Linked DNA regions of Microbaculum marinisediminis. The protein of the gene in region 2 interacts with the protein of the main gene of each other region in a pairwise test. Links are inferred from orthologs where the notes say so. Each region holds a gene or a part of one and is shown on either strand. Other genes may lie near its edges. The genes, in order: ptsN and trkA.

What was found.
Region 1: the proteins of trkA (region 2) and ptsN interact in binary tests that used the Escherichia coli proteins (3 or more experiments, as listed by UniProt). The link is inferred for Microbaculum marinisediminis from one-to-one orthologs.

What each region holds. Positions count from the first base shown.
Region 1 is NZ_JALIDZ010000007.1:7,074-21,951, forward strand. The notes cover bases 8,372-11,190. They hold ptsN (PTS IIA-like nitrogen regulatory protein PtsN), read right to left. Parts: upstream 10,104-11,190; coding sequence 9,639-10,103; downstream 8,372-9,638. Other genes in these bases: ugpC (sn-glycerol-3-phosphate ABC transporter ATP-binding protein UgpC), read left to right, coding at 8,372-8,676; MUB46_RS15540 (Hsp20 family protein), read left to right, coding at 8,806-9,234; MUB46_RS15545 (BQ00720 family protein), read left to right, coding at 9,274-9,543; hpf (ribosome hibernation-promoting factor, HPF/YfiA family), read right to left, coding at 10,162-10,758; rpoN (RNA polymerase factor sigma-54), read right to left, coding at 10,950-11,190. Outside these bases: hpf (ribosome hibernation-promoting factor, HPF/YfiA family), read left to right, coding at 1-563; MUB46_RS15495 (cytochrome b/b6 domain-containing protein), read right to left, coding at 685-1,251; MUB46_RS15500 (PepSY domain-containing protein), read right to left, coding at 1,251-1,538; MUB46_RS15505 (PepSY domain-containing protein), read left to right, coding at 1,678-2,025; MUB46_RS15510 (response regulator transcription factor), read left to right, coding at 2,025-2,690; MUB46_RS15515 (sensor histidine kinase), read left to right, coding at 2,687-4,075; sn-glycerol-3-phosphate ABC transporter substrate-binding protein UgpB, read left to right, coding at 4,262-5,599; sn-glycerol-3-phosphate ABC transporter permease UgpA, read left to right, coding at 5,674-6,558; sn-glycerol-3-phosphate ABC transporter permease UgpE, read left to right, coding at 6,739-7,587; more of ugpC, read left to right, coding at 7,597-8,371; more of rpoN, read right to left, coding at 11,191-12,548; lptB (LPS export ABC transporter ATP-binding protein), read right to left, coding at 12,560-13,531; MUB46_RS15570 (LptA/OstA family protein), read right to left, coding at 13,803-14,402; LPS export ABC transporter periplasmic protein LptC, read right to left, coding at 14,392-14,878. UniProt on the Escherichia coli protein: Seems to have a role in regulating nitrogen assimilation.
Region 2 is NZ_JALIDZ010000010.1:176,994-191,857, forward strand. The notes cover bases 7,317-10,121. They hold trkA (Trk system potassium transporter TrkA), read right to left. Parts: upstream 9,505-10,121; coding sequence 8,128-9,504; downstream 7,317-8,127. Other genes in these bases: MUB46_RS20070 (TrkH family potassium uptake protein), read right to left, coding at 7,317-8,111; ntrX (nitrogen assimilation response regulator NtrX), read right to left, coding at 9,623-10,121. Outside these bases: MUB46_RS20035 (TatD family hydrolase), read left to right, coding at 1-314; MUB46_RS20040 (MBL fold metallo-hydrolase), read left to right, coding at 311-1,123; MUB46_RS20045 (diguanylate cyclase domain-containing protein), read right to left, coding at 1,078-2,667; mazG (nucleoside triphosphate pyrophosphohydrolase), read left to right, coding at 3,077-3,931; GTPase HflX, read right to left, coding at 3,894-5,315; RNA chaperone Hfq, read right to left, coding at 5,316-5,573; MUB46_RS20065 (D-amino-acid transaminase), read right to left, coding at 5,727-6,587; more of MUB46_RS20070, read right to left, coding at 6,660-7,316; more of ntrX, read right to left, coding at 10,122-10,987; MUB46_RS20085 (sensor histidine kinase NtrY-like), read right to left, coding at 11,011-13,197; ntrC (nitrogen regulation protein NR(I)), read right to left, coding at 13,422-14,861. UniProt on the Escherichia coli protein: Part of the constitutive potassium transport systems TrkG and TrkH. May regulate the transport activity of TrkG and TrkH systems. Binds to NAD(+) and NADH.

The DNA.
Region 1 (14,878 bases), on a different replicon or contig from region 2:
AAATCGCTTTCCGCAACATGGACCCCTCGGAATTCGTCGAAAAGCGCGTGCGTGAGCGGGTTGGCAGACTGGAGCAGTTCTACGACCGCATCACCAGTTGCCACGTGCAGATCGAGGCGCCGCACAAGCACCACACCAAGGGCAACCTCTACGAGATCCGCATCGAGGTGCGGGTGCCCGGCACCGAGCTCACCGTCAACAACAAGCCCGGCAACGTGCATGCGCACGAGGACATCTATGTGGCGATCCGCGACGCCTTCGACGCGATGGAGCGCCAGCTCAAGAAGTGGAAGCAGAAGGCCAACGCCGACGTGAAGGTGCACGACGCGCCGCTGGCCGGCCGGATCGAGGAGCTTCATCCCGACCGCGACTTCGGCCAGATCGCCATGACCGACGGCCGGCTGGTCTATTTCCATCGCAACAGCGTCGTCGGCAACGGCTTCGATACGCTGTCGCTCGGCGATACGGTCGAGCTTGTGGTTCATTCCGGGGAGGGCGAGAAGGGCCCGCAGGCGAGCGCCGTGCGCCCCGTCGGCGGCCTCAAGTTCGTCGACAAGCCGTAAGAGCAGCGGACCGCGGGGCTCGCGCGCCGGGTGGCGCGCGTGCGCCCGCTCATCTGCTCAAGAGCTGACCCGGTACCTGGGACTGGCTCGACCGGGTCGCCCGCTCATTCGGCCCACCTGCTTATTCGGCCCGCTTGCGGCCCGTCACCATGGCGCGAACCAGATTCTCGCCATGCTCCCAGCTGGCGATCAGCACGCCGGCGATATGGGCGACAATCAGCACCAGCGTCGCGTTGACGGCGATCTCGTGCACTTCCTCGACCCATTTCACGCCCCAGTAGGCATTGGTCGTCATCATGAAGCCGGTGCTGCAGATGATGGCGATCATGGTCAGCAGCGCCACCACCATCGCGCCGCCGGCCGGATTGTGGCCGATGTAGCGCCTGGCGCGGAACGCCATGGTGTCGCGCAGATAGCCGAGCACCCGCGAGGGCCGGTAGACGAAATCGCTGAAGCGGGCATGGCGCGACCCGACCACGCCCCAGACCAGCCGGAAGGCGATCAGCGCGGCGATGCCGTAGCCGACATTGATGTGCAGCCGGTCCCACTCGTCGCCGCTGACATAGGCGACGAGGACGCCGCCGACGAGGGTCCAGTGGAAGATCCTGACCAGCGGGTCCCAGACACGCACGTCGGCCGGCCGCGTTTCGCGGCCGACCTCGGTGCCCACTGCCGTGGCGTCGGACATCAGTCGTCGTCCTTGGGCTGGACGACCGCACCGGTGACCGGGTGCAGGTAGAGCTCGGCCCGGGCGCCGTTCTTGTCGATGACCTTGAGCTCGTAGCAGCCGTCGTCCGCCTCGACCTTGCGGACCTCGTAGCCCATCTCGACGCCCTTGGCCTTCGCCGCGTCCATGCTCATCCACTGGTCGCGCGGCGTGTTGCCGCAATCCGCGTCATCGCTGGCATAGGCCGGCGCGGCGGCGGCGCCGAGGATCGCGGACAGGGCCAGGGCTTTCAGGACATTGCGCTTCATGCTTATCTCCAATCGTGGTTTCGACTTCGGTTCCAGCGGCGTCATCGCCGTTGTCGACAGGAGATACCGGAGCCTCGCTGACCGACCGCTGATCGGCCTTGTCAGCGTTTTGTCAGCTTGATCACGGCAGGTTCGGGCGATGATCAGACACAGCCTTTCAGTCCTGTTCCTGTCCGCGGTCCTCGCGGCCGCGCCGGCGATGCCATTCGGCGCGTTCGCCGACAGCGACCGGGGCAGGGACAGGGACCATGAAGACGACGACCACGATGCGGCGTGGGCGGCGGTCAAGCGCGGCGAGGCGCTGCCGCTTGCCGAGGTGATCGCCACGGTCGCCGGCCAGTTGCCCGGGGAAATCCTCGAGATCGAGTTCGATCGCGAGGATGGCCGCTGGCTCTACGAGTTCAAGGTCATCGACGGCAACGGCCGGCTGCACGAGATCTATGTCGACGCGGCCACGGCCAGGATCCTGCCGGACCGGGACGACTGATGCGCATCCTGCTGGTCGAGGACGACGACCGGATCGCCCGGGACGTCGACGCCGCGCTGAGCGCCGCCGGCTACGCGGTGAGCCGCGAGGCCGACGGCGAGGAGGCCTGGTTCCGCGGCGACACCGAGGCGTTCGACGCCGTGGTGCTCGATCTCGGGCTGCCCGGCATGGACGGCCTGTCGGTGCTGAAGCGCTGGCGCGAGGCCGGCCAGCGCTTTCCCGTCCTGGTGCTGACGGCGCGCGGCAGCTGGCACGAGCGCGTCGAGGGCATCGACGCCGGCGCCGACGACTATCTGCCCAAGCCTTTCCGGATGGAGGAACTGGTGGCGCGGCTGCGCGCCGTGCTCAGGCGCTCGGCGGGGCAGGCGAGCCCGATCCTCACCAACGGGCCGGTCAGCCTCGACACGCGGCAGATGAAGGTCAGCGTGAACGGCGTGCCCCTGGCGCTGTCGCCGCAGGAGTACCGGCTGTTGTCCTATCTGATGCACCACGCCGGCCGCGTGGTCTCGCAACTGGAGCTGACGGAGCATCTCTACGCCCAGGACTTCGAACGCGACTCCAACGCCATCGAGGTGCTGGTCGGGCGCGTGCGGCGGAAGCTCGGCGTCGACCTGATCGAGACGCGGCGCGGCTTCGGCTACATGGTGCCGGAGGCGGCCGGGTGAGCGGCCGCTCGCTCAGGCTCAGGCTGTTCGCCGGCGCGGCGATCTGGGTCGCCGTGGCGCTGATCATCGCCGGGCTCGGGCTGGCGCTGCTGTTCGAGCGCCACGTCTCGCGCCGCGTCGACGCCGAGCTGGAGACCTACCTGAACCAGCTTGCTGGCAACGTCGCCATCGCCGCCGACGGCGCCGTCACGCTGGCCCGTCCGCCCGCCGATCCGCGCTTCACCACGCCGCTGTCCGGCCTTTACTGGGAAATCCGCGACGAAAACGGCGACACGCTGCTGCGCTCGCGCTCGCTGTGGGACGAGACCCTCGACCTGCCGGCCGACGCGCTGGGCAACGGCGCGGTGCACCGCCATGTCCGGCCGGGGCCGGGCGACGCGACGCTGATCGTCCGCGAGCGGCAGGTCTCCTACGAACCCGGCGCTAGCAATACCGGAGCGGGCCTGCGCGACCTGCGCATCGCGGTCGCCGTCGACCGTGCCGAGGTGACGCGGGCCACCCGCGCCTTCGCCGGCGAACTCGCGCTGTCGTTGGCGCTGCTCGGCGGGGTGCTGCTGGCGGCGGCCTGGGCGCAGATCCAGTTCGGGCTGAAGCCGCTGGAGACGGTGCGCCGCGCCATCGGCGCGGTGCGCTCCGGCGAGACGGCGCGGCTGCCGTCGGATTTTCCCGCCGAGGTGGTGCCCCTGGCCCACGAGGTCAACGACCTGCTCGACGCCCAGGACGCCACCATCGAGCGCGCGCGGACCCGCGCCGCCGACCTGGCGCACGGGCTGAAGACGCCGCTTACGGTCCTGTCGAGCCATGCCGAGCGGGTGCGCGCGGGCGGCGACGACCAGGCCGCCGACGAACTCGCGGAGATCGCCGGCACCATGCGCCGCCATGTCGAGCGGGCGATCGCCGTGGCGCGGCTGAGCCACCGGCCGTCGGCGCTGATCGACGTCGAGCCGGTGGTGCGCCGCGTCGCCGGCGCGCTGGCCCGCACACCGGCGGGCGAGCGCATCCAGTGGGACATCGCGGTTCCCCCCGGCACGCGCCTCGCCGTCGACCCGGAAGACCTCTACGAGGCGCTCGGCAACCTCGCCGACAACGCGGTGACGTGGGCGCGCGGGCGCATCGCCGTCACCGTCGCGCCGGACGCGGACGGCACGGCGATCGTCGTCGAGGACGACGGCCCCGGCATTCCCGAGGCCGACCGCGAGACGGTGCTGCGGCGCTGGGAGCGGCTCGACGTCTCCGGGCCGGGGCAGGGCCGCTCGGGCAGCGGCCTTGGCCTGGCCATCGTCGCCGAGATCGCGCAGGCCTATGGCGGCGACCTGACGCTGGGCACGGCCGCGTCGGGCGGGCTGCGGGCGGCGTTGCGCTTCCCGGCGCCGGCGGCAGGCTGACCGGCAAACCGACGCCGCGTCACACGCTGCGTCAGGGCCCGAGCCAGGGCCGAGCCGAAGATCCTGGCGCCGCCAAGGGGTGTCACGGCGCCGACATGGAACCGTAATCCGACTGTCAGATGGCGGTGATACCGCCAGCCTCCTCAGGGCGCCGTTCCCGGCGTCGGATCCATAAGGAGGCTCTCCATGACCCTATTCCGGACCGCCGGAACGTCCGCGCTCGCGGGGCTTGCCGTTGCCGGCGCGACGCTCGCAGCCGGCTCGGCGAACGCCGCCACCGAAGTCGTCTGGTGGCACGCCATGGGCGGCGAGCTCGGCCAGAAGGTCGAGAAGATCGCCGGCGACTTCAACGCCATGCAGTCGGACTACAAGGTCACGCCCGTCTACAAGGGCAACTACACCGAGACGATGACGGCGGCGATCGCCGCCTTCCGCGCCAAGGAGCACCCGGCGATCGTGCAGGTGTTCGAGGTCGGCACCGGCACGATGATGGCCGCCAAGGGCGCCGTCTATCCGGTCTACGAGCTGATGGAGAAGGCGGGCGAGCCGTTCGATCCGAAGGCCTACCTGCAGGCCGTCGTCGGCTACTACACCGACACCGACGGCAACATGCTGTCGATGCCGTTCAACTCCTCGACGCCGATCCTCTACTACAACAAGACGGCATTCGAGAAAGCCGGCCTCGACCCGAACACCCCGCCGAAGACCTGGGGCGACATCGAGGCGTTCTCCAGGAAGATCATCGAGTCGGGTGCGGCCTCCTGCGGCTTCACCACGGGCTGGCAGTCCTGGGTGCAGCTGGAGAACTTCTCGGCGCTGCACAACGTGCCGTTCGCCTCGAAGGCCAACGGCTTCGGCGGCACCGACGTCGTGCTCGAATTCAACGGCGACCTGCAGAAGCGACACGTCGCCAACATGGGTGAGTGGCAGACGTCGAAGATCTTCGACTACGGCGGACGCCGCTCGGATCCCGCGCCGAAGTTCTATTCCGGCGAATGCGCGATCTACATGAACTCCTCGGCCTCGCTCGCCGGCGTGCGCGCCAACGCCAAGGACTTCGAGGTCGGTGTCGGCATGCTGCCCTACTACGACGACGCGGCCGGCGCGCCGCAGAACTCGATCATCGGCGGCGCGACGCTGTGGCCCCTGACCGGCCATTCCGACGAGACCTACAAGGGTGCGGCGAAGTTCTTCACCTACCTGTCCTCGCCGGAGGTGCAGGCCTGGTGGCACCAGGAGACCGGCTATCTGCCGATCACCACCGCCGCCTACGAACTGTCGAAGGCGCAGGGCTACTACGAGAAGAACCCCGGCGCCGACATCTCGGTTCTGCAGATGAACCTCAATCCGCCGACCGAGAATTCGCGCGGCCTGCGCCTGGGCAACTTCGTCCAGATCCGCGACGTCATCAACGAGGAACTGGAAGAGGTCTGGGCCGGCAAGAAGAGCGCCGAGGAGGCGCTCGACGCGGCCGTGGAGCGCGGCAACAAGCTGCTGCGCGAGTTCCAGGACCAGAACTCCTAGAGCAACCCCAAAAAGCGGCGGGCGGCCATCGGCGGCCCGCCGCACCTTGTCCTTGCCATGCACCTCTTTCCGCGATGAACGACAAACGCGTCAGCTTTTCAGGCGTCTGGCTGCCGGCGGCCCTGCTCGCCCCGCAGCTTGCGATCACCGCGGTCTTCTTCCTGTGGCCCGCGAGCCAGGCAGTCTACCAGTCGGTCCTGCGCCAGGATGCCTTCGGGCTTTCGGTCAAGTTCGTCGGCCTCGACAACTTCGTCCGTCTGTTCGAGGACCCGGGCTACCTCGCCTCCGTTCACGTCACCGTCGTGTTCAGCGCCGCTACCGCTATCCTGTCGATGGGGTTCGCGCTTCTGTTCGCGGTCGCCGCGGACCGGGTGCTGCGCGGGGCGACCGCCTACAAGACGCTGATGATCTGGCCCTACGCCGTCGCCCCCGTGCTCGCCGGCGTGCTGTGGTGGCTGATGTTCAATCCCACGATCGGCATCGTCGCCTACGCGTTGCGCGGCCTCGGCCTGTCGTGGAACCACGTGCTCGACGGCGACCAGGCGATGATCCTGATCATCATCGCCGCGGCCTGGAAGCAGATCTCCTACAATTTCGTGTTCTTCCTCGCCGGCCTGCAGTCGATCCCGCGCTCGCTGATCGAGGCCGCCGCGATCGACGGCGCCGGTCCGGTCAAGCGCTTCTTCACGGTGACGCTGCCGCTGTTGTCGCCGACCACCTTCTTCCTCGCCGTCGTCAACCTCGTCTACGCCTTCTTCGACACCTTCGGCATCGTCCACGCGACGACCGGCGGCGGCCCGGGCCAGGCGACCACCATCCTCGTCTACAAGGTGTACCGCGACGGCTTCATCGGCCTCGACCTCGGCGGCTCGGCGGCCCAGTCGGTCATCCTGATGGCGATCGTCATCGTGCTGATCGTCATCCAGTTCCGCTTCGTCGAGCGGCGCGTGCACTACTGAGGACGCGATGGCCACGCTCCGCCCTCAACAAAACTCCCCGCTCATTCCCGCGCAAGCGGGAATCAAGGGCCACATAGCGATGCCCCTCGTTCCGCCCCGGAATCCCGCTTTCGCGGGAATGAGCGCAAGGAAGCCGGCCGTTCCGCTGTCTTCCGGTCAGATGGGTGTGTGAGGACAGCCATGGTCGAACGCCGCCCGCTCCTGACGCTCGTAACCCACCTGACGCTGATCCTCGGCGCAGCCTTCATCGTGCTGCCGGTATGGATCGCCTTCGTCGCCTCGACGCATGCCGCCAGCGACTTCCTGTCCGGCGTGATGCCGCTGTGGCCGGGGGACCAGCTGGTCGAGAACTACTGGAAGGTGCTCGGCACGGGCGAGGCGGCCGCGGGCACGCCACCGATCGGCCTGATGCTGTTCAACTCGACGGTGATGGCGCTGTCGATCGCGGTCGGCAAGATCGCGATCTCGCTCCTGTCGGCCTTCGCCATCGTCTATTTCCGGTTTCCGCTGAAGAGGACGGCCTTCTGGATCATCTTCCTGACGCTGATGCTGCCCGTGGAGGTGCGCATCCTGCCGACCTACGAGGTGGTGGCGGGCCTCGGGCTGCTCAACAGCTATGCCGGCCTCTCGCTGCCGCTGATCGCCAGCGCCACGGCGACGTTCCTGTTCCGCCAGGTGTTCCTGACCATCCCCGACGAACTGACCGAGGCCGCCCGCATCGACGGGGCGGGGCCGATGAAGTTCTTCCGCGACATCCTCCTGCCGCTGTCGCGCACCAACATCGCGGCGCTGTTCGTCATCCTCTTCATCTACGGCTGGAACCAGTACCTGTGGCCGCTGCTGGTGACGACGGATACCGGCTACTACACCGCCGTCATGGGCATCCAGCGCATGGTCGCGGTGCCGGATTCCGAGCCGCTCTGGCACCTGATCATGGCCACCGCGATCCTCGCCATGCTGCCGCCGGTCGTGGTGATCGTGCTGATGCAGCGGCTGTTCGTGCAGGGCCTGATCGAGCAGGAAAAGTAGGAGCTTTCGATGGCTGACGTGATCCTCAGTGGCGTGCGCAAGGTCTATCCCGGCGCGGTGGAGGCGGTGAAGGCCGTCGACCTTCGCATCGCCGACGGGACGCTGTGCGTGCTGGTCGGCCCGTCGGGCTGCGGAAAGTCGACGCTGCTCAGGATGATCGCCGGGCTGGAAACGGTGAGCGAGGGGGCGGTGGCGATCGGCGGCGAACCGGTCAACGACCGCGAGCCGGCCGCGCGCGACATCGCCATGGTGTTCCAGAACTACGCGCTGTATCCGCACATGTCGGTCTACGACAACATGGCCTACGGCCTGCGCAACCGGCGCACGCCGAAGCCGGAGATCGAGCGGCGCGTCCGCGCGGCGGCAGGGCTGCTCGCCATCGAGCCGATGCTCGCCCGCAAGCCGCGGCAGCTGTCCGGCGGCCAGCGCCAGCGCGTCGCCATGGGCCGGGCGATCGTGCGCGAGCCGAAGGTGTTCCTGTTCGACGAGCCGCTGTCCAATCTCGACGCCAAGCTGCGCGTGCAGATGCGCATCGAGCTGAAGCGGCTGCAGCGCAGCCTGGGAACCACCTCGATCTACGTCACCCACGACCAGCTCGAGGCGATGACGCTCGCCGACCTGCTGGTGGTGATGAACGAGGGCCGCATCGAGCAGATCGGCACGGCGATGGCGGTCTACGAGAAGCCGGCCACCACCTTCGTCGCCGGCTTCATCGGCTCGCCGCCGATGAACCTGATCCCGGCCGAGCCGGACGGCGAGGGCCTTGATCTCGACGGGACGGGGCACCGGATCCCGCCGCCCAAGGGCGCCGGCGGCCCGGTGGTCGTCGGGATCCGGCCCGAAGACCTCGTGATCGGCGAGGGCGGCGAGGAGGGCGATTCCGACACCGTGCCGGTCGCTTTCGCTGTGACCGGGGTGGAGCCGATCGGTGCGGAATCGCTGGTGCATGGCCGCACCGGAGCCGGCCACGAGATCACGGTGCGTGCCCCCGGATACGCGGATTTCGCACCCGGGCATCGCCTGACGGCGCATACGGGCCTGAAATCCCTGCATTTCTTCGACCGGGACAGCGGCGCCCGGATCGCCTAGGGCGGCTTGAACCGCCAATCCGGCAACCCCATATCCAATCTCGACCGGCGGACGCGAATGTCGCCGGTTCACGGAGCGGGCGCCGAAAGGGCCCAGTTCAAGGTCGCTTGGTGACGAGGACTTTGCCGGATGCCGCGTATGTCTACGCTAAACAGCCCTTATCTGCTCGGTTTCGACGGAATCGAGCGCCTGATCGACCGCGTATCGCGGAGTTCGGGCGACGGATACCCGCCCTACAACATCGAACGGCTGCCCAGGAACGGGGAGCAGGCGACGACGCTGAGGATCACGCTCGCGGTCGCCGGGTTCACCAAGGACCAGCTCGACGTGACGCTGGAGGACAACCAGCTCACCATCAAGGGCAAGCAGACCGAGGAGCCCGACCGAGAATACCTCCACCGCGGCATCGCCGCCCGTCAGTTCCAGCGCACCTTCGTGCTGGCCGACGGCATGGAGGTCGGCGGGGCGGGCCTGGAGAACGGCCTGCTCGTGATCGATCTGGTGCGGCCCGAACCCGAACGGGTCGTCCGTACGATCGAGATCACGGACATCGCCTGAGGGCGCCGGGTCTCGAGAAAGGTAAGAGGTATGAGTATCATGGAACGGAACGCGAACCGGCACGACGAGAAGATCGTCATCACCGAGGAAATGCTGGCCAATATGGGCGGCGGCGAGATCGCCTACGTGAAGCCGATCATGTCGGACGTCCTCAAGCAGCTGTTCCCCGACGCGCCCGACATGGCGCCGGGCATCCGCCTGTTCATGCTGAACGCCGCCGACGGCACGCCGATCATGCTGACCGACAGCCAGGAATCGGCGGTCGCCGGCGCCAAGGAGCACGAACTGGAGACCGTCAGCGTGCACTGACCGGCCCGACAGCACGGAAATTCCCGCATCGCCGGGCCGCTCGCGGTCCGGCGATTTGCGTTTCAGGGAACGGAACTGGGAGGCGTGCGCGCGGGCTAGACCGCGGTCGGCTCTGAGGCCAGGCTGAGCACGGCGTAGATCGCCGCGGCGTCGCGCGAGGCCCTTAGCTTCTGGGCCATGCCCGGCTCGCGCATCAGGCGGGCGATGCGGGCGAGCGCCTTGAGATGGTCAGCGCCGGCGCTTTCGGGTGCCAGCAGCAGGAACACCAGATCGACCGGCTCGTCGTCGATGGCGTCGAAATCGATGGGCTTGTCGAGCCTGGCGAACATGCCGAACAGCGAATCGATCTTGGCCAGCTTGGCGTGCGGGATGGCCACGCCCTGGCCGATGCCGGTCGAGCCTAGCCGTTCGCGCTGCAGCAGGTGATCGAAAATATCGCGCGCAGGCAGGTCGAGCAGGGTCGCCGCCCGTTCCGCCATCTCCTGGATTACCTGCTTCTTCGAATTCGCCTTGAGCGAGGGAATGATCCCGTCCTGGCGAATGAGATCGCTGAGATCCATGTTGCACCGTCACGGGGCAAGCACCAGCGGGCGCGACACGCGCGGCCCGAATTCGGCGCTAGCCGCGTGCCTCCTTTTCATCGGACTCGGCCGGATCGATCCAGCCAATGTTGCCGTCATGGCGGCGATAAACGACGTTCATGCGGCCGTTGGCCACGTTCCGGAACAGAACGACCGGCGCCTCTCCCAGATCCATCGCCATGACCGCCATGCCCACGGTCATCTTGCGCAGTGCTGTCTGGCTCTCGGCGATGACGATCGGATTGTCGTCGACGATCCCCGCTTCCCCGGTCTCGTCTTCGTCCGGCGCGGCGATGACGTAGCTGGTCGCCGCCTGCGGCTCACCACTGCCTTGCTCGGCGTGATGATCCTTGAGCCGGCGCTTGTACCGCCGCAGCTGCTTCTCGATGCGCTCGGCGGCCTGGTCGAAGCTCACATAGGCGTCGCCGCCGACGCCACGGCTGTGCAGGTCGATCCCCGAGTCGAGATGGATACGGCATTCCGTGCGGAATCCGACGCCCTCGCGCTCGACGGTCACCTGGCCGGACCAGCCGCCGTTGAAATATTTGCCCATGGCAACGCCAAGCCGCTCAGAGACTTGCTCTCGCAGCGCGTCGCCAATGTCGATGTTCTTTCCGGTGACCCGAAGTTGCATGATCTCGTGTCGTTCGGACGGCCCTGTCGGATTTCGCCTTCCGGGCTTCTATTGCGCTAACCCCAGGCCCTCGCGCCGCCGATTGCGACGCCGCGGTGCCGCGTGGGTCGTCTCGAAGTCCTGCCCCCTCGCGGCGGTCGGAACCTAAGGACGCTGCCCTGCCAAGTCAATCGGAGGTTCGACTTGACTTTTCACAAACCGGCCCGTTTTTCCCGCCGGCGCTGAACGGAAGACGGAATCTTCAACCATTCCCGATACTTGGCGACCGTGCGCCGGGCGATATCGATCCCCTGGCCGCGCAGGATTCCCACGATCGCGTCGTCGGAAAGGATGGCATCGGCGGCTTCCGCGTCGATCAGATCCTTGATGCGGTGGCGCACCGCCTCGGCGGAATGGGCCTCGCCGCCTTCCGTCGCCGCGATCGCGGCGGTGAAGAAGTACTTGAGCTCGAAGATGCCGCGCGGCGTCGCCATGAACTTGTTCGCGGTGACGCGGCTCACCGTCGATTCGTGCATCTGGATCGCGTCGGCGACGGTGCGCAGGTTGAGCGGCCGCAGGTAGCGCACGCCCTTGGCCAGGAAGGCGTCCTGCTGGCGGATGATCTCGGTCGCCACCTTGAGGATGGTGCGGGCGCGCTGGTCGAGGCTGCGAATGAGCCAGTTGGCCTGCTGCAGACAGTCGGACAGGTAGGCGCGGTCCGTGTCGGAGCGGGCCCCGCCCGAGACGGTGGCGTAGTACGACTGATCCAGCAGCACGCGCGGCAGCGTGTCGGAATTGAGCTCCACGTGCCAGGTGCCGTCGGGGCGCGGCCGCACGAACACGTCCGGGACCACGGGCTGGACCGGCTCGGAGCCGAACGCCTGTCCGGGCTTCGGATCGAGGCGGCGGATCTCGGCGATCATGTCGATCAGGTCTTCGTCGTCGACGCCGCAGACCTTCCTCAGCGCGGCGAGATCGCGCCGGGCGAGGAGCTCGAGATTCTCGACGAGGGCCTGCATGGCCGGGTCGTAGCGGTCGCGCTCGCGCAACTGGATCGCCAGGCAATCGGCGAGGTCGCGGGCGCAGACGCCGGGCGGATCGAAGGTCTGAAGGGTCGCCAGCACCGCCTCGATATCGGCAAGCGGCACGCCGAGCCGTTCGGCGGTCTCCGCCGGGGGCTCGCTCAGATAGCCGTTCTCGTCGACAAGGTCGATCAGATGGCGGCCGATCAGCCGCCGGGTCGGGTCGGACACCGCCATGGCGAGCTGGTCGGCCAGATGGTCGTGCAGGCTGGCCTCGCCGGCCACCGTCTGCTCAAGGAAGTCGCCTTCGCCGTCGCCCGAGCGGCGGTCGCCGCGCACCGTGCTCCAGCCGCCAGGGGCGCCGCCGATATCGCCGCCAGTGTTCCCACCGGACTCGCCGCTGGCATCTCCGCCCGCGTCGCGGCTGGCGGCGGGGCCCGTGGTCGGCGTCTCGGCGTCGTAGACGTTGTCGAAGTCGGTATCGAGGCTGTCGGAGATCGCCGCGACGTCCTCGCCGCGGGTGACCTCGACTAGATCGCCCGGCACCGCCTCCGAATCGCCCGCCGGATCGAAATCGCCGCCCCGGTCCTCCTGGCCGCCGTCCTCGCCGCCCCGATCCTCGCCCGTATCTCCGGTCCGCTCGAGCAGCGGATTGCGCTCCAGCTCGGCTTCCACATAGGCTGTGAGGTCGACATTCGACATCTGCAGGAGCTTGATCGCCTGCATGAGCTGCGGGGTCATCACCAGGGACTGGCTCTGCCGCAGCTCCAGCTTCGGGAAGAGTGCCATCGCTTCCGCGCCTACATGCGGAACTCGTCGCCGAGATAGAACCGGCGCACGTCCTCGTTGGCGACGACCTCCTCGGGCGAGCCCTGCATCAGCACCTGGCCATCGTGGATGATGTAGGCGCGGTCGATGAGACCCAGGGTTTCGCGCACGTTGTGGTCGGTGATGAGGACGCCGATGCCGCGCGCCGACAGATGCCGCACCAGGGCGCGGATATCGCCGACGGCGATCGGGTCGATGCCGGCGAAGGGCTCGTCGAGCAGCATGAAGGAAGGCCGCGAGGCGAGCGCGCGGGCGATCTCGACGCGGCGGCGCTCGCCGCCGGACAGGGCGATGGCGGGCGACTTGCGCAGCCGGGTGATGGCGAATTCCTCGAGCAGCGAATCGAGTTCTTCCCGGCGCTTCTTGCGGTTCGGCTCGGTCACCTCGAGCACGGCCATGATGTTCTGCTCGACGGTCAGGCCGCGGAAGATCGACGGCTCCTGCGGCAGGTAGCCGATGCCGAGGCGGGCGCGGCGATACATCGGCAGGCGCGTGATGTCGCGGCCGTCGAAGGTGATCGCGCCGGAATCGGCGGTGATCAGGCCGGTGATCATGTAGAACACGGTCGTCTTGCCGGCGCCGTTGGGGCCCAGCAGGCCGACCACCTCGCCGCGGCTGACGCCCAGGCTGACGCCCTTGACGACGAGCCGGCTCTTGAAGCTCTTCTTGATGTCGTGGACTTCGAGCCAGCCCGCGCCCCGTACGGCCTCCACCGCGGGCGGCTCACGGGTATCGACGGCGGTGCTGGCCGGATCCGGTGCGCCCGAGACCACGGTCTCGAAGGTCCGCCAATCGAACCCGCCGCCATCGAGCGCGCTGCCATCGAGCGCGGTTCCGTTGCGCGCATCCCCGTCAGGCCCAACCCCGTCAGGCCCAGCACCATCGGCGCCCGGCCCCCGGGGAAATTCCCGCCCAGTCTGTCTTGCGGGCGGCGCGCCGGGCAGGCCTGCGGGCGCGAACGGTGCGTCGAAGACGGGATCGGCCCGGCTGGGATCGGCCCAGGCAGGGTCAGCCAGGCCGGGATCCGCCAGGCTGGTATCGCCGGCATCGCGTGCGCTCGGCGCGGCGGCGTCGCGCGCGGTGTCACCAGCGAGGGACCGGCGCAGCCGGCGTGGCAAAGTCAAAAGACGGCCCAAGGCGCGTGATGCTCCCATCGAAGCGTTTCGTCGGTTACCGATTCCGGGGAACCCGGCTGGAGCGGGCGGCGGTCCGGCGTCAGTTCGACTGATCCTGGCTCTCTTCCCGATTCTGGCGCTTTTCTTGCTTCTGCCCCATCGCGCCGGGAATGAAAAGCCCCTGGACACGTCCACTGCTGCCTGTGGGTGCCTCGGAAACCAGTTTCGATTGACCGGTTTCCAGGTTAACGATCAGTTGCGTTCCGCGCAGAACGTTCTTGCCCTGCGACAGCACGACGGCGCCGCCGAGCGTCACCTGCTGGCTCGCCATCTCGAAAATCGCCCAGTCGCCGGTGGCCGTCTGGCCGTCGGCCTTGACCACCACCTTGCCCGTCGCCTCCAGCTTGGAAACGCGCTGATTGCCTTCCGTGGCGCCGCCCTCGCCGGCATAGAAGACCTTGAGTTCGGCGGTCTGCATGGTCGTCGTGCCCTGCTTGACCTTCACGTTGCCCGAGAACACGGCCATCTTGTCCTTGTCGAAGACCTCGAGCTGGTCGGCCTCGATCTTGACCGGCTTGTCGGATTCGACCGAAAGGCCGGAAAAGGCGTCGGTCACGGCCTGGGCGCGGGCGCCGGTCGCGAAAACGGCCGCCAGAAGCAGCAGGCCAGTCGCCAGGGCGGTGTGTCGTCTACTCGGCATGTGCAGGCATTTCGTCGGTCGTCCCATCCACGCCCGGTGCGCCGTCGCCCAAGCTATCCTCGCCCAGGCTATCGGCGCCCAGACTATCATCGTTCCCGGCATCCCCGGCATCGTCAACACGGCCGCCATCGAGGCGCAAATCCACGACAACATTGCCGCGAAACAGCAGATGGGCACCGCGGTCGGTGATTTCCATCGACTTGGCGCGGATTTTTCCGCTCTTGGACACCGCGCGCACCGGCTCCGAGGTGACGATCGAGCCGGCCGCCATGTCGACCTTGGCGGCGTTGAGATAGGCGTAGTCGTCCTTGTCGGTCTTCACCACGATGTTGCTCGTCAGGTCGAGAACCTGCGAATCGCTGTCGAGCACGCCGTGGTCGGCGGTGACCCGAACCTTGTCGCCATCCGGCTTGGTCATCGTGCCGTCGATCGATTCGAGCGTCACGACGCGCGGGTTGGTGACGTCCTGCATCGCC
Region 2 (14,864 bases):
CGACCGCGGGAATCGAACTCGGCCTTTACGTGTCGTTCTCCGGGATCCTGACCTTCAAGCGCTCCGAGGAGATCCGCGACGTCGCCGCCGCGCTGCCCGCCGACCGCCTTCTGGTCGAGACGGATGCGCCGTATCTTGCGCCGGTGCCGTATCGCGGCAAGCGCAACGAGCCGGCCTATGTGGTTGAAACCGCGAAGGTTCTGGCCGAAACCCGCGGTGTCTCCTACGACGAGATGGCCCGCCGGACGACAGACAATTTCTTTCGGCTGTTCTCCAAGATTCCCCGCCCGGCCGAGGTTTCAGCCGCTCCATGACGGCGGTCGCGACGATCCTCGGCTGCGGGTCCTCCGGCGGCGTGCCGCGTGTCGCCAGCGGTTGGGGGGCCTGCAATCCGGATAATCCCAGAAATCGCCGCCGACGCTGCTCGATCCTTGTCGAAAAGACCGGTGCCGAGGGAAAGACCACCGTCCTGGTCGACACGTCACCGGACCTGCGCGACCAGTTGATCGGCGCCGACGTCTCCTGGATCGACGGTGTTCTGTTCACCCACGACCACGCCGATCACACCCACGGCATCGACGATCTGCGCCCGGTCGTCATCCACAATCGCCGGCGCGTTTCGGTCTATATGGAGCCCGAAGCCGGCGAGCGCCTGCGGGAGCGCTTCTCCTATTGTTTCGATTCTCCGCCCGGCAGTCCCTATCCGCCGATCCTCGATTCCCACGACATCCTGCCGCCGACGCTGGTCGTGATCGACGGGGAGGGGGGCGCCATCGTCGCCGAGCCCTTCCCGGTGATCCACGGCCCGATCGCCGCTCTCGGCTTCCGCTTCGGCGGCCTCGCCTATACGCCGGACGTCAGCGATATCCCGGAAGAAAGCGTCGAACTGCTGCATGACCTTGACGTCTGGATCATCGACGCGCTGCGCGAAAGCCCGCATATCAGCCATTTTACCGTGGACGAGGCGTTGACCTGGATCGACCGGGTGAAGCCGCGCCGCGCGATCCTCACCAATATGCATGTCGACCTGGACTACGACGCCCTGAAGGCTCGGCTGCCCGATAACGTCGTTCCGGCCTATGACGGGATGCGGATCGCCTTCGAGGACGAGCAGCCCGCCTGAGGCTCGGGCGCGTCCGGAGAAACGAACCGGTTTCGGCCCGACCGCTTCGCACGGTAGAGCGCCGCGTCGGCCTGGCGGATGACGTCGTCCGCCGTGGTGCCGTTGCCGGCCCAGAAGGCGATGCCGACGCTGCCGCTGATGGTTTCCTGTGTGCCATCAGGCAGCGTGATCGGACGCCCCAGGCCTTCGAGAACACGCGTCGCTACCTGCGAGGCCATGTCGGCGGGTCGTTCGCCATCGACCGCGATTCCGGCGAGAAACTCGTCGCCACCGGTTCGCCCGATGAAAAGACCGTCTTGGAACTCGGCCTTGAGCCGGTTCGCCGCTTCGGCGAGGACGAAATCGCCCACGGCATGACCATAGGTGTCGTTGATCGGTTTGAACCCATCCAGATCGACCGCCAGAATGGCGAACGGTTCGCCGTCCTGCAGCAACGCGGCCATGCGCTGCTCGATGTAGCGACGGTTCCCGAGCCCGGTGAGTTGGTCGTGGAACGCCTGAAACTCCAGCTTGTCCTTCATGTCGTTGAACGCGTGCGCCAGTTCGCGCAGCTCGATGGGGCCGTCGGTGATCTCGACCCGATCGCTCGGTTCTCCGCTCGCAGTGGCGACGGCCGCATCGCGCAGCCTGCGAAGCGAGCGCAAGACCATGCGTTCGAGGGTGAGCCAGGCCAGGACCCCGGACAACGTGAGCGCGGCGGCGAAAAGCGCGAGATCGGCTATCAGATCCCGCTTCGCCTTGGACGAGACCGCGTCCTGGGACAGACCGACCATGACGGTATCGCCGGTCTCGGGTATCGACGCGGCCCCGAAAATGCGCGGCACGCCGTCGATGTCCATCAACGTGGACGTCCCAACCAGCGTGGACGCATGAAACGGAGGGGCAGGGCGCAGCTTTCCGTCCGGCGCAATCGGCAGATCTGCCCCCGGCCCCAGCCGATGATAGATCAGGCCCTCGTCGTCGATGGTCATCACCACGAAGTCGGCCGGCCCGCCGAGATCCTCGTCATAGGCCGGCTGCCAGGCCAGATCGATCGCGCGGATGACGTGCCAGGTGGTGCCGTCGGCGGCCCGTATCGTCAGCGCGCCAAACAGTTGCGCACGCCCGGCGCCCGACAGATACGGTCCCATGACCGCAAATCCGGGATCGACGATGTCTTCGAGCAGCTCCTCGATCACGGACTGGGACAGCGGAAATCCGGAGGTCGTGGAACAGAGGATCTCGCCGTTGGGGGCGATCATCCATACGATCTCGCCGTTGCCGGTAGGCGGTGTCGCGCAGGACTGCGAACGTGCGGACGCGTCGAGTTGCGCGGCGGTCGCGGTCAGGACCGTGCGCGTCGTCGCGATCACGTGTTGGCGACGTTCGGCGACCAGGGTCGCGGCGCGCTGCGTCCATTTCTCGGCGTCTTCGATCGCTTCGCGCCGCTCGGATTCGATGAACTCTATGATCAGCAGCGACGTCGGGATGGCCGCCAGCGCGACGACAACCGCCAGATGGGCGCCAAGGCCCAATCGTCGCAGGATCGGATAATTCAAACGCATAAAAACCCACCCAGAATACGCGTGCCCGCCGGAACGAAAACGGACTGTCCCAGATGCCCGTTAAAATTCGGTCCGCCGCGTTGAATAAAATTGTATCGTTCTCGCGTCCGGCCATCCGCGGCCATCCCCGTTGTCGGCACGGGCATCCGACAGCGATCGGATGATCGCGATCCTGTAGGCCTTTGAGTCAAAGAGGTTCTTTGGCCGAAGCCGCCCCCTCGGTCATATGCCATTTGGTTCCATAATATATCTTATGCGACATTTCTTTACCGGAGTGCGGCCGCAGGAATGCGTTTCGGTTTACGGCCCCGCACTCGGTTTCCGGGACAATGCCGTTCGCGATTGGCCGCGCGTACCATCGTCCCTCTGCTATGCTGCGCCCATCTCCGAACCGATTCCGGGATTGCCGATGCGTCCGTCCAAAGACATCCATACGCTCCTCGACATCATGGCCGCGCTGCGCACGCCGGTGACCGGGTGTCCCTGGGATCTGGAACAGGATTTCGCGACGATCGCGCCCTACACGATCGAGGAAGCCTACGAGGTCGCCGACGCCATCGCCCGCGACGATTTGATGGACCTGAAGGACGAGCTGGGAGACCTCCTGCTCCAGGTCGTCTTTCACGCCCGCATGGCGGAGGAAATCGGCGCGTTTTCCTTCGGCGACGTCGTCGCGGCGATTACCACGAAGATGATCCGCCGCCATCCGCATGTCTTCGCGGCGACCAAAGCCGCTACGCCGGAGGCGGTGAAGCGCAACTGGGAAGACATCAAGGCCGAGGAGAAGGCCGAAAGACACGCCGAGCGCGAAACGCCCGGGCCGGCCTCGCTGCTCGACGACGTGCCACTCGCCCTGCCCGCGCTGCAGCGCGCCGTGAAGCTGCAGAAGCGCGCCGCCCGGGTCGGCTTCGACTGGGACGACTCCGCCCAGGTCATCGCCAAGATCCACGAGGAGATCGACGAGGTGTCCGAAGCCGCCGAAGCCGGAGACCGGGGCGCACTTGCGGACGAGATCGGCGACGTCCTGTTCGCCGTGGCCAACTTCGCCCGTCATTTCGGCGTGGATCCCGAAGACGCCCTGCGCGGGACCAACGACAAGTTCCGCCGCCGCTTCGCCCACATCGAACAGCAGGCGCGCGCCGAAGGCACGCCTCTGGAGGCCGTGACGCTCGAGCGGATGGAAGGCTGGTGGCAGGACGCCAAGAAAACTGAAGGCGCGCCCGCCCTCAGTCGAGGCGCAGCGCTTTCGCGAACCGCCGATTGAACTCCGCCAGCCGCTTCATCGGGACGTCGACGTCGAGACGGACGACGCCGGTGTCGTCGTCATGCCGCCGCCCGGTGACGGTGCAGCGCTCATAGATCCAGTTCATGCCGGCGCCGTCCGCCGCATCGAGCACCACCGAACGGTGCGCGATCTCGCCTTTCAGGCGGGTCTCGATCGCCGCGAGCAGCGCGTCGACCCCCTCGCCCGTCATGGCGGAAATCGGGACCGGTCGTTCGATTTCGGGCAGACGCTCGGCAGCAGCCTTCAGGCTGTCGCACTCCTCCGCGCCGATCAGGTCGATCTTGTTCCAGACCTCGATCATGTGACGGGGGTCCTCGGTATCGACGCCGAGCGAAGACAGCACGTCGACGACGTCGGCCGCCTGCGCCTTCGTGTCCGGGTGCGAAATGTCCCGCACATGCATCACCAGATCCGCTTCGATGACCTCTTCGAGCGTCGCGCGGAACGCCACGACGAGATCGGTCGGAATGTCCGATATGAACCCGACCGTGTCGGAGAGGATGGCCATATGACCTTCCGGCAGCGTCAGGCCGCGCAATGTCGGATCGAGCGTTGCGAAAAGCAGGTCCTCGGCGAGCACCTCGGCCTTGGTCAACCTATTGAAAAGCGTGGATTTTCCGGCGTTCGTATAGCCGACGATGGCGACGATCGGATACGGAACCCGGCGGCGCGTCTCGCGATGCAGCGCGCGGGTCCGGCGAACCGCCTTGAGTTCCTTTTCGATGCGGGTGATCCGCTCCTGGATAAGGCGCCGGTCGGTCTCGATCTGGGTTTCGCCCGGCCCGCCCATGAAACCGAAGCCGCCGCGCTGTCGCTCCAGATGGGTCCAGGACCGTACCAGGCGGCTCTTCTGCCACGTCAGATGCGCCAGCTCGACCTGCAGCCGCCCTTCCCGCGTGCGCGCCCGCGCGCCGAAGATCTCGAGGATCAGGCCGGTCCGATCGAGGACCTTGGCGTCCCAGGCCTTTTCGAGATTGCGCTGCTGCGCCGGGGTCAGCGCCGCGTCGACAACGACGAGCTCGGCATCCTCGCCGCGCACGATGGCGGCGAGTTCCTCGACCTTGCCACTGCCGATAAGCGTCGCCGGCCGCGGTGCGGCGACGCGGACGACGCCCTGCCCGACCACATCGAGGTCGATGGCACCGGCCAGGCCGACGGCTTCATCGAGCCGCGCCTCGGCCGAACGCACCACGGCGGCCTTGGAGCCGCCGCGCGCGTCGTCCCGTCCCTTCCGATCGCTTGCCTCGAGAACCGGTACGAGGACATACGCGCGCGTGGGGTCACGCGCGGTGCTATGTCCCGACGCCCGCTCCGGGTCCCGGCCGGGCGCGCGACCATGCCGTGCAGGATCGACCGGCTTCAATCAGCCACCAGCGGCTGCGCCTTCCTCGGCCGGCTCGAACAGCTGAATCGGCCCGTTCGGCATGACCGTGGAGATTGCGTGCTTGTAGACAAGCTGAGAATGTCCATCGCGCCGCAACAATACGCAGAAATTATCGAACCAGGTGACTACCCCCTGAAGTTTAACCCCGTTTACGAGGAAAATCGTGAGAGGCGTCTTGTTCTTGCGTACGTAGTTGAGGAACGTGTCCTGTAGGTTTTGATTTCGTTCCGCCGCCATTCCTTTACCTCTTGCCCCGCCATTTCCTTTCAGGGCGGGTCCCTTCTCTTCCGACCAAGATTGATCGGCAAACCATCAATCCGTCCCGGCTACAATTAGATGGCAACTCGTACCGCCGGGGCAAGGTTCGATTCTGCACCGCACTGTTCATTTTTACGGCGCGATCTCCGCCTGCGTGTAGAAAAGCTCGCGCAGTTTTCCGGCGATAGAGCCCGGTTTACCGTTCCCGATGACCGCATCGTCGATCTTGACAACCGGCATAACCAGTTTTGTCGCCGACGTCACGAACGCCTCACGCGCCTTTCTCGCCTCTTCGACGGTGAAAGGCCGCTCGACGATTTCGACGCCCTCGCGGGCGGCGAGATCGACGACGACGGTTCGGGTAATGCCGCGCAGGATCCCGAATTCCGCCGGCCGCGTGATCAATCGGCCATCCTGATCGACGATCCACGCATTCGTCGCCGACCCCTCCGTCACATAGCCATCCGTGTCGACGAACCACGCCTCCGATGCACCGGCGTCTTCCGCCGCTTGCCTGGCAAGCACGTTGGGAAGCAGAGAAACCGACTTGATATCGACCCGATCCCAGCGATTTTCCGGAACCGTAATGACACTGATACCGTTTTCCGCCGATTTTGCACTCTTTTTCGGATCGATCGCACGCGCCGTCACGACGACCGCCGGTGGCACGTCGTCCTTCGGGAACGGATGGTCGCGCTTGGCGACGCCGCGGGTCACCTGCAGGTAGACGAGCCCGTTGCGCACCCTGTTGCGCCGCACGGTCTCGCGCAACACATGTCCGAGCGCCTTCGCCGACATCGGCTCGCGAATACGCAGCTCCTTCAGCGAGCGGCCGAGCCGCGCCATGTGCCGCGTTTCGTCGACGAGATGTCCGTCATGCACCTCGCAGACCTCGTAGACGCCGTCGCTGAACTGATAGCCACGGTCCTCGACATGCACCTGGGCGTAGGCATGCGGAACATACCGGCCATTGACGTAGGCGATGCGGGACATGGTCGAGGCTGCTCCGAGTCGTTTTCTTGTGATTGGTATCAGAATGAAGGCGGATTGGAGCCGAAACAAGGATTATCCGCGACGCACCATGTAAACCAGAAGACCTAGCGCGGCAACGACCTCCAGACGCCCGAGAATCATGCCCAGGCACAACGCCAGCTGCGCGCCCGTATCCATATCCGCATAGGACGGCCAGTCACCGGATACGGCCCAGTCGCTCGCATAGATCGGCCCGGCATTGGACACCGCGGAAAGCGCCGCCATGACCGCGCCTTCGTATGGGAGTCCCTCGCTCGCGAGAAGCAGTGACAGCGCGACGACGGCGAATACGAAAGCGAGGAAGCCGGTCCAGATCGCCTTCATCACCTGGATGTCGTACGGCTGCCCGCCCAGCCGTGAGGGGCGGATGCCATGCGGATAGACGAGCCGATTGAGCTCGCGCCCGCCCTGCACGAGCATCGCGCCGACCCGGAAGAGCTTGATACCGCCGGCGGTCGAGAAACTCGCGGCGCCGATCGCCAGGAGGATCGCGACCAGCGGGATCGGAAAGATCTCGAAGCTCGCGTGTCTGATCTCGAAGCCGGATGTGGTGATCAGCGATGTCGCGGTGAACAGCCCGTCGCGGAGGGCAATGCCGACGCCCTGCCCCGCCGCACGAAAAAACGCGAATCCGGCGATCAGGCCGAGCCCCAGGCACAGCCCGATCGCCCACAGGCTCTCCCGGTCCGACATCCGCCGCGACCGGCGCAGCTGGAACAGATTGCGCTGCCACAGCACGTTCGTCCCGCCGTACAGCATCGCCACCACGAGGACGAGAATGCCGAACGTCGGCACGTATTCGCCGATCGTCACCGAGCGCGGCGAAAACCCGCCGGTCGATACCGCGCTGAATGCGAGGCAAAGCGCTTCGAACGCCTCGAGATCCGTCGCCGCCAGAAGCAGGAAGGTGACGGCGGTGGCGCCGAGATAGATAGGAAAGACGTCGCGAACGAGCAGGATCAGGCGACGCCGCTCCGGCAACCCGCCATGCTCGACCATCCGGGAATGGGTCTCGGGCAGACCGCCGACGCCGGAGGGGGCGAGCGCCAGCACGACGACCAGCAGCGTCAGGCCGCCGCCGAACCACTGTGTCATCGCCAGCCAGAGCACGACGCTGCGCGGCAGCTCCTCGGGCGGCGGCAGCACGGTGGCGCCCGTCGTCGTCAGTCCCGAGACCGCTTCGAAATAGGCCTCGACCACGCCCAGTCCGTCGACGGTCATCGTGAGCGTCAGCGCCCCGACCAGCGGCAACAGCAACCAGAGCATCAGGGCCAGCAGATAGCGCTGGGACGGCCTCAGCCTGCGCTCGCGCCCGCGCAGGCTCAGCATCATCGCCCCCGCGACGAAAATCCATAGGCCGGCGCTGATCAGGAAATCGAGCCCCAGCGTCCCCTCGCCCAGCCCGATCGCCACCACGGCCGGCAGAACCAGCGCAAGGGCGTAGGCGGCGAGGAAATGGGCGAAGACGAAGACGACGGGGATCATGGGAACCGCGATCGGCTTAGAAGAATTCCAGGCTGACGCGGAACATCTGCTCGACCTTGCGGACCTGATCGGCCATTGCCGCCATGACGATGCGATCGTGCGGCTGGATGTAGGTGTCGCCGCGCGGAATGATCACCTCCTCGCCACGATAGATGGCGCCGATCCTGATGCCATCGAACAGATCGAGTTCGCGCAACGGCTTGCCCACGAGCGGCGAGGTTTCCAGCGCCTCCGCCTCGATGATCTCGGCGGCGCCGTTCTGGACCGAATGGACGCCGCGGATACGGCCGCGCCGCACGTGCTGCAGCACCTTGGAAACGGTGATCTGGCGCGGATTTACGTAGGCCGAGATGCCGAGCGACCGCGTCAGGTCGGGATAACCCCGGTTGTTGATCAGGCACAGGCTGCGCCCCGCGCCGAGTTTCTGGCCCATCACGCACGCCAGGATGTTGACTTCGTCGCTGTTGGTCAGCGCCACGATGGTGTCGGCGTCGGCGACGTCGGCTTCGCGCAGCAGCTCCTCGTCGAGGGCGCTGCCGTGCAGGACGACCGTGCGGCGCAGATCGTCGGCCACCTCGATGGCGCGTTTGCGGGAGGACTCGATGACCTTCACCCGCGCGCTGCGTTGCCGCGCCTCGATCTCGCGCGCCACGTAGAAACCGATATTGCCGCCGCCGACGATCACCACCCGGGACGCGGCCGCTTCCTCGTGGCCGAAGATACCCAGCGTGCGACGCACCTGGTCACGGTCGGCGGCGAAGTAGGCGACATCGCCGACCAGCATCGAATCAGACGAATCCGGCACGAAGAAGCGCTCGCCGCGCTGAATACCGATCACCAGCGCCTTCAAGTCCGGGAACAGCTCGGTGAGCTGGCGCAGCGGCGTGTCCACGATCGGGCAGTTCTCGTCGCAATAGACGCCGGCCACCACCACCTGCCCGTCGGCGAAGGTGACGGTGTCGGTCGCGCCCGGCAGCGCCAGCCGCCGGAGCACCATCTCTCCGACCTCCACCTCCGGCGAGATGATCACGTCGATCGGCAGATGCTCGCGCGAGAACAGATCGCGCCAGTGCGGCGCCAGGTAACTCTGGGCGCGGATGCGGGCGACCTTGGTCGGGACGTTAAACAGCGAATGGGCCACCTGACAGGCGATCATGTTGACCTCGTCGTGCAGCGTCACGGCGATCAGCATGTCGGCCTGCTCCGCGCCAGCCTGGGCGAGCGTGTCCGGGTGGGCGCCATGGCCGACGAACCCGCGGACATCGAGCGTCTCGGTGATCGACTGGATCAGTTCCGGTGCCCGGTCGATGATGCTGACGTCGTTGTTCTCGGCGGCCAGTTTCTCGGCAATGCCGAATCCCACCTGGCCAGCTCCACAGATCACGACCTTCATGGTTCAGTCCCCGAATTGCGACATCGCGGCGCCCGCGGCCTTCCGGCCGCGGACGTCAGCCCCGCTTCATAGCTTGTTTTGCTTGATCAGCCTACGGCCGGCGTCGCGTCTTCTCGGCTCAGCCGACGCCGAGCGTCTTGAGCTTGCGGTGCAGCGCCGAACGTTCCATCCCGACGAACTCGGCGGTGCGCGAGATATTGCCGCCGAAGCGATTGATCTGGGCAATCAGGTATTCGCGCTCGAAGATCTCGCGCGCGTCGCGCAGCGGCAGGGCCAGCATTTCCTCGGCCCGCGAATTGCCCGGCGCCGGCGGCAGCGAGGCGCCGACTTCCGCCGGCAGCAGGTCCGCGGTGATGACCGCCTCGGCGTCGCCGCCGGCGAGAATCATCAGCCGTTCCACGTTGTTGCGAAGCTGGCGCACGTTGCCCGGCCAGTCGTGCGCCTGCAGCACCGCCATGGCGTCGGCGCCGATGCGGCGGATCGGCAGGCCGGTCGAGTTCGAGATCTGCTGCATGAAGTGGTCGACCAGTTCGGGAATGTCCTCGCGCCGCTCCGCCAGCGCGGGAACCCGCACGGGAACCACGCCCAGGCGATGGAACAGGTCCTCCCGGAACCGGCCCTCCTGCACTTCCAGCTCGAGGTCGCGGCTGGTCGAGGAGACGATCCGCACGTCGACGAACACCCGGGCCGAGCCGCCGACCCGCTGGAAGTTCTGATCGACCAGAACCCGCAGGATGCGGTTCTGGGTCTCGCGCGGCATGTCGGCGACTTCGTCGATGAACAGCGTACCGCCGTGCGCTTCCTCGAGCGCGCCGATCACGCGGCGGCCGTCCGCGGTCTCGGTGCCGAATAGCGCGACTTCCATGTTCTCCGGCGTGATCGTCGCCGCGTTGATCACGACGAAGGGGCCGGAGGCGCGGGCCGACAGGCCGTGCAATGTCCGCGCGGCAAGCTCCTTGCCCGCCCCGGACGAGCCGGAAATCAGCACACGACTGTTCGTCGGGGCAATCCGCTCGATGGCGTTGCGAAGCTGATTGGCCGCGCTCGACTTGCCGACGATGCGGCTGGTGTCACCGGCGCGCTGCTTGAGGTCCTTCACCTCCCGGCGCAGCTGCGAGGTCTCCAGCGCCCGGGTTGCCACCAGCACCAGCCGGTCGGCCTTGAACGGCTTCTCGATATAGTCGTAGGCGCCCTTCTTGATCGCGGAGACGGCCGTCTCGATGTTTCCGTGACCGCTGATCATCACCACCGGGAGATCGGGATGGTCCTGCTTGATGACCTCGAGCAGTTCCAGCCCGTCGAGCCGGCTGCCCTGCAGCCAGATGTCGAGAAAGACCATGGACGGCCGGCGCGCCTCGATCTCCGACAACGCGTCGTCGCTGTTGCGGGCGGACCGGGCGTCGTAGCCCTCGTCCTCCAGGATGCCCGCCACCAGATCGCGAATATCGGCCTCGTCGTCGACGATCAGGATATCTTTCGCCATTCACCGTTGCTCCACTGACGCGTTCACGACACGGCCGCGTCGACCGCGCGTTCCAGGTCGTCCATTTCCATTTCCGAATTGCCGCCGACAGGCAGGGCAAGGCGAACCCAGGCGCCGTGCCCGCCCTCGGCCACCGACGGCGCATCCGCCAGTTCGACTCGGCCGCCATGCTCCTCCATGATGCGGCCGACGATGGCCAGACCGAGGCCCGTGCCCTTCTCGCGCGTCGTCATGTACGGCTCCAGAAGCCTGGCCCGGTTCTCGCTCGGCAGGCCGATGCCGTTGTCGATCGCGTCGATCGTCACCCAGCCGTTCGCCTCCCCGACCGTCACCGCCACGTGGCCGCGTTCGCCATTCGCGTCGGGATCGGTCGCCGATATGGCCTCGATCGCGTTCTTGATGATGTTGGTCACCGCCTGCGAGATCAGCCGGCGATCGATGGGGACGGAGATCGCCGTCTCGGGCAGGTCGAGCGAAATGTCGACCTCCGGGTTGCCGACACGCATCAGGAATGCGGCCTGCTTGACCGTCTCGACGATATCGGCGGGCGCGATCACCGCCTTGGGCATGCGCGCGAACGAGGAGAACTCGTCGACCATGCGGCCGATATCGCCGACCTGCCGGATGATCGTGTCGGTGCACTGGTCGAAGATCTCGCGGTCTTCGGTGATCGCCTTGCCGTACTTGCGTTTCAGCCGCTCGGCCGAAAGCTGGATGGGCGTCAGCGGGTTCTTGATCTCGTGGGCGATGCGGCGCGCGACGTCGGCCCAGGCGGAGGTCCGCTGCGCCGTGACCAGTTCGGTGATGTCGTCGAGGGTGACGACATAGCCGCGGTGGCCCGTCGCCGAGACCTCGGTCGCCACCCGCACGGCGATGGTCCGGTCGCGCCCGCCGCGGCGCACCGAAATCTGGTCGTGGATCAACCGTGACGGCTGCGCCCAGGCCTGCTCGATGCAGGGTATGAGTTCCGGCAGCTCATCGGTCAGCGGCTTGCCGAGCAGCTCTTCCTGGCTCGTCCCCAAAAGCACGGCGGCCGAGCGGTTGGCCAGCGAAACGGCGCCGGCATCATCGACGCCGAGCACGCCCGCCGGAACCCCGGCGAGCACCGTCTCGATGAAGCGCCGCCGTTCGTCGAGCTCCTCGTTGGCTTCGAGTAGATCGTCGCGCTGGGAGCGCAACTGCGTCGTCATCTTGTTGAAGGTGGTGCTCAGGCTCGCCAGATCGCCTTCCTTGTTGCGGATCGGCACCTGGACGTAGAGGTTGCCCTGGGCCACCTGATCCGCGGCGCCGATCAGCCTTCGGACCGGAGACACGAGCCGGTTGGCGAACCCCATGCCGACCCACACCGCCGCCAGCAGCAGAATGAAGGCGAAGCCGACATACATGAGACCGAAGGCGATCTGCACGCCGAAACGCCGCCGCTCGAGGCTGGAGAACTCGGCGATATTCGCCTGGGCCAGGCGCAGGTAGTTGATCACCAGCGGATCGACGGACCGGGCGACGTAGAGATAGGCCCCGTCGAAGTCGTCGAGTTTCTTGATCGCACCGACCTGGTTCGAGACGCCCGGAGCGATGACGATCACCTCACCGCTCTTGGCCTGCTCCACCGCATTCGCCGGCGGCATCAGAAATTCCCGCTTCAGCTCGATATCGGCGCGCCTGAGGACATTCAGGTTCTCGTCCAGCAGGTACGCCGCCGGCAGCGACCGGATCGCCGCCTGCGCGGTGAAGAACTTCTGGAACTGCTCCGGATCGTCCCGGTACATCGCGTCCGCGCGTTCCAGGTCGGTCGCCATGGCGAGGATGTCGGCCCGGATGACCTGCCCGTGTTCGCGCAGATACGCGTCGGCAACCGACAGCGAGGTCTGCATGATCGCCTTGGTGCGCTCGGAGAACCACGTATCGAGCCCCCGGCTGAGCGTAACGCTGGCAATGATCGCGACGATCACCGCCGGGACCACCGCGATCACCGCGAACAGCGCGAGAATGCGCAGATGAAGCCCCGCACCGGCGATGCCGCGACGGCGAGCCAGCCACAACCGGCCGATTTCGACCGCGACGATGGCGCCCAGCCCGGCAACCAGGATCAGGTTCACGACCAACGCGGCGGCGACGGCGTTTTCGTCCGGCTCGACCGCGGTCAGACCGGTCAGGACCGCGAACGTCCCGGTCCCCGCGACAAGCGACAGCACCACCAATAGCGCGCCCACGATCCGCAGGGATTTTCTGCGGCGCGTCGAAAACGCCGGCACTGGCTGCTGTCGCGGTTCGGCAAGTGTCACTGACTGAAACCCATTCCCGTTCCGGCTCCGGACGCTGCAGCGGAATAGCGGCAGCGCGCACCACGCCGCCGCCGGATACTCGGCGCCGGACCGATGCAGATCAACCACAAATGTTGCAGAAATGAGACAAGGAAAAGGCGGCAGCCCGAAAACTACCGGCTGCTGCGGATAACCTGGATATCGAGGTCGCGGATCTTCTTGCGCAAGGTGTTGCGATTCAGTCCCAGAAGCTCCGCCGCGCGAATCTGGTTGCCGCGTGTCGCCGCCAATGCGGCGCCGATCAGCGGTTCCTCGATCTCCCGGAGAACACGGTGATAGAGCCCGGGCGGCGGCAGGGTGTCGCCGAACTCGCGGAAGTAGCCCGACATGTGGCGCTCGACGGAGCCGCCGAGGGTTTCTTCCTCACGGTCGCCATCGTTGGCGGGGTTGGCCGACGGCTCCCCGAGTTCGGCCTCGATCGTCTGCTCGTTGATGATCTCCTGCGGGTACAGCGCGGCGAGCCGCCGAACCAGATTTTCCAGTTCGCGTACGTTGCCGGGCCAGCGATACCGCCGCAGACGGTCGAGGGCGGCCTGTTCGATCTGCTTGTGCGGCAGCCCCTCCTTCTCGGCCTGGGCGAAGAAATGACGCACCAGGTCGGGAATGTCCTCGGTGCGTTCGCGCAGGGGCGGCAGCCGGATCGGTACGACGTTCAGGCGATAGTAGAGATCCTCCCGGAACAGCCCCTGATTGATCAGCTGCCGGAGATCCTTGTTGGTGGCCGCGATGATCCGGACGTTGGTCTTGATCGGCACGCGCCCGCCGACCGTCGTGTACTCGCCCTGCTGCAGGACGCGCAGCAGACGGGTCTGCGCCTCCATCGGCATGTCGCCGATCTCGTCGAGGAACAGCGTGCCGCCTTCGGCCTGCTCGAACCGGCCGGTGTTGCGGGTCTGCGCGCCGGTGAAGGCGCCCTTCTCGTGGCCGAACAGCTCGGCTTCGATCAGGTCGCGCGGAATGGCCGCCATATTGATGGCCACGAACGGCCCGTTCGCGCGCTTGCCGTAGTCGTGCAGGGCCTTGGCGACCAGCTCCTTGCCGGTGCCCGACTCACCGGCGATCATCACCGTCAGATCGGTCTGCATCAGCCGTGCGAGCAGCCGGTAGATGTCCTGCATTGCCGGCGAGCGTCCAACGAGTGGGATATTGTCCCCCTCTTCCTCCGCACCGTCCGCCGCCCGCGGCTTCGGTTCCGCCAGGGCCCGGCCGATGATCGTCACCAGTTCGTTCAGGTCGAACGGTTTCGGCAGATATTCGTAGGCGCCGCGCTCCGATGCCTTGACCGCGGTCAAGAAGGTGTTCTGGGCGCTCATCACGATGATCGGCATCTCGGGCCGGATCTTCTTGATACGCGGCAGAAGATCGAAGGCGTTCTCGTCGGGCATCACCACGTCGGTGATCACGAGATCGCCCTCCCCTTGCGAGACCCAGCGCCACAGGGTGGCTGCGTTGCCGGTCACGCGCACGTCGTATCCGACGCGCGACAGCGCCTGGTTGAGCACGGTTCGGATCGCGGCGTCGTCGTCGGCGACCAGGATGTTACCGGTAGGCATCGT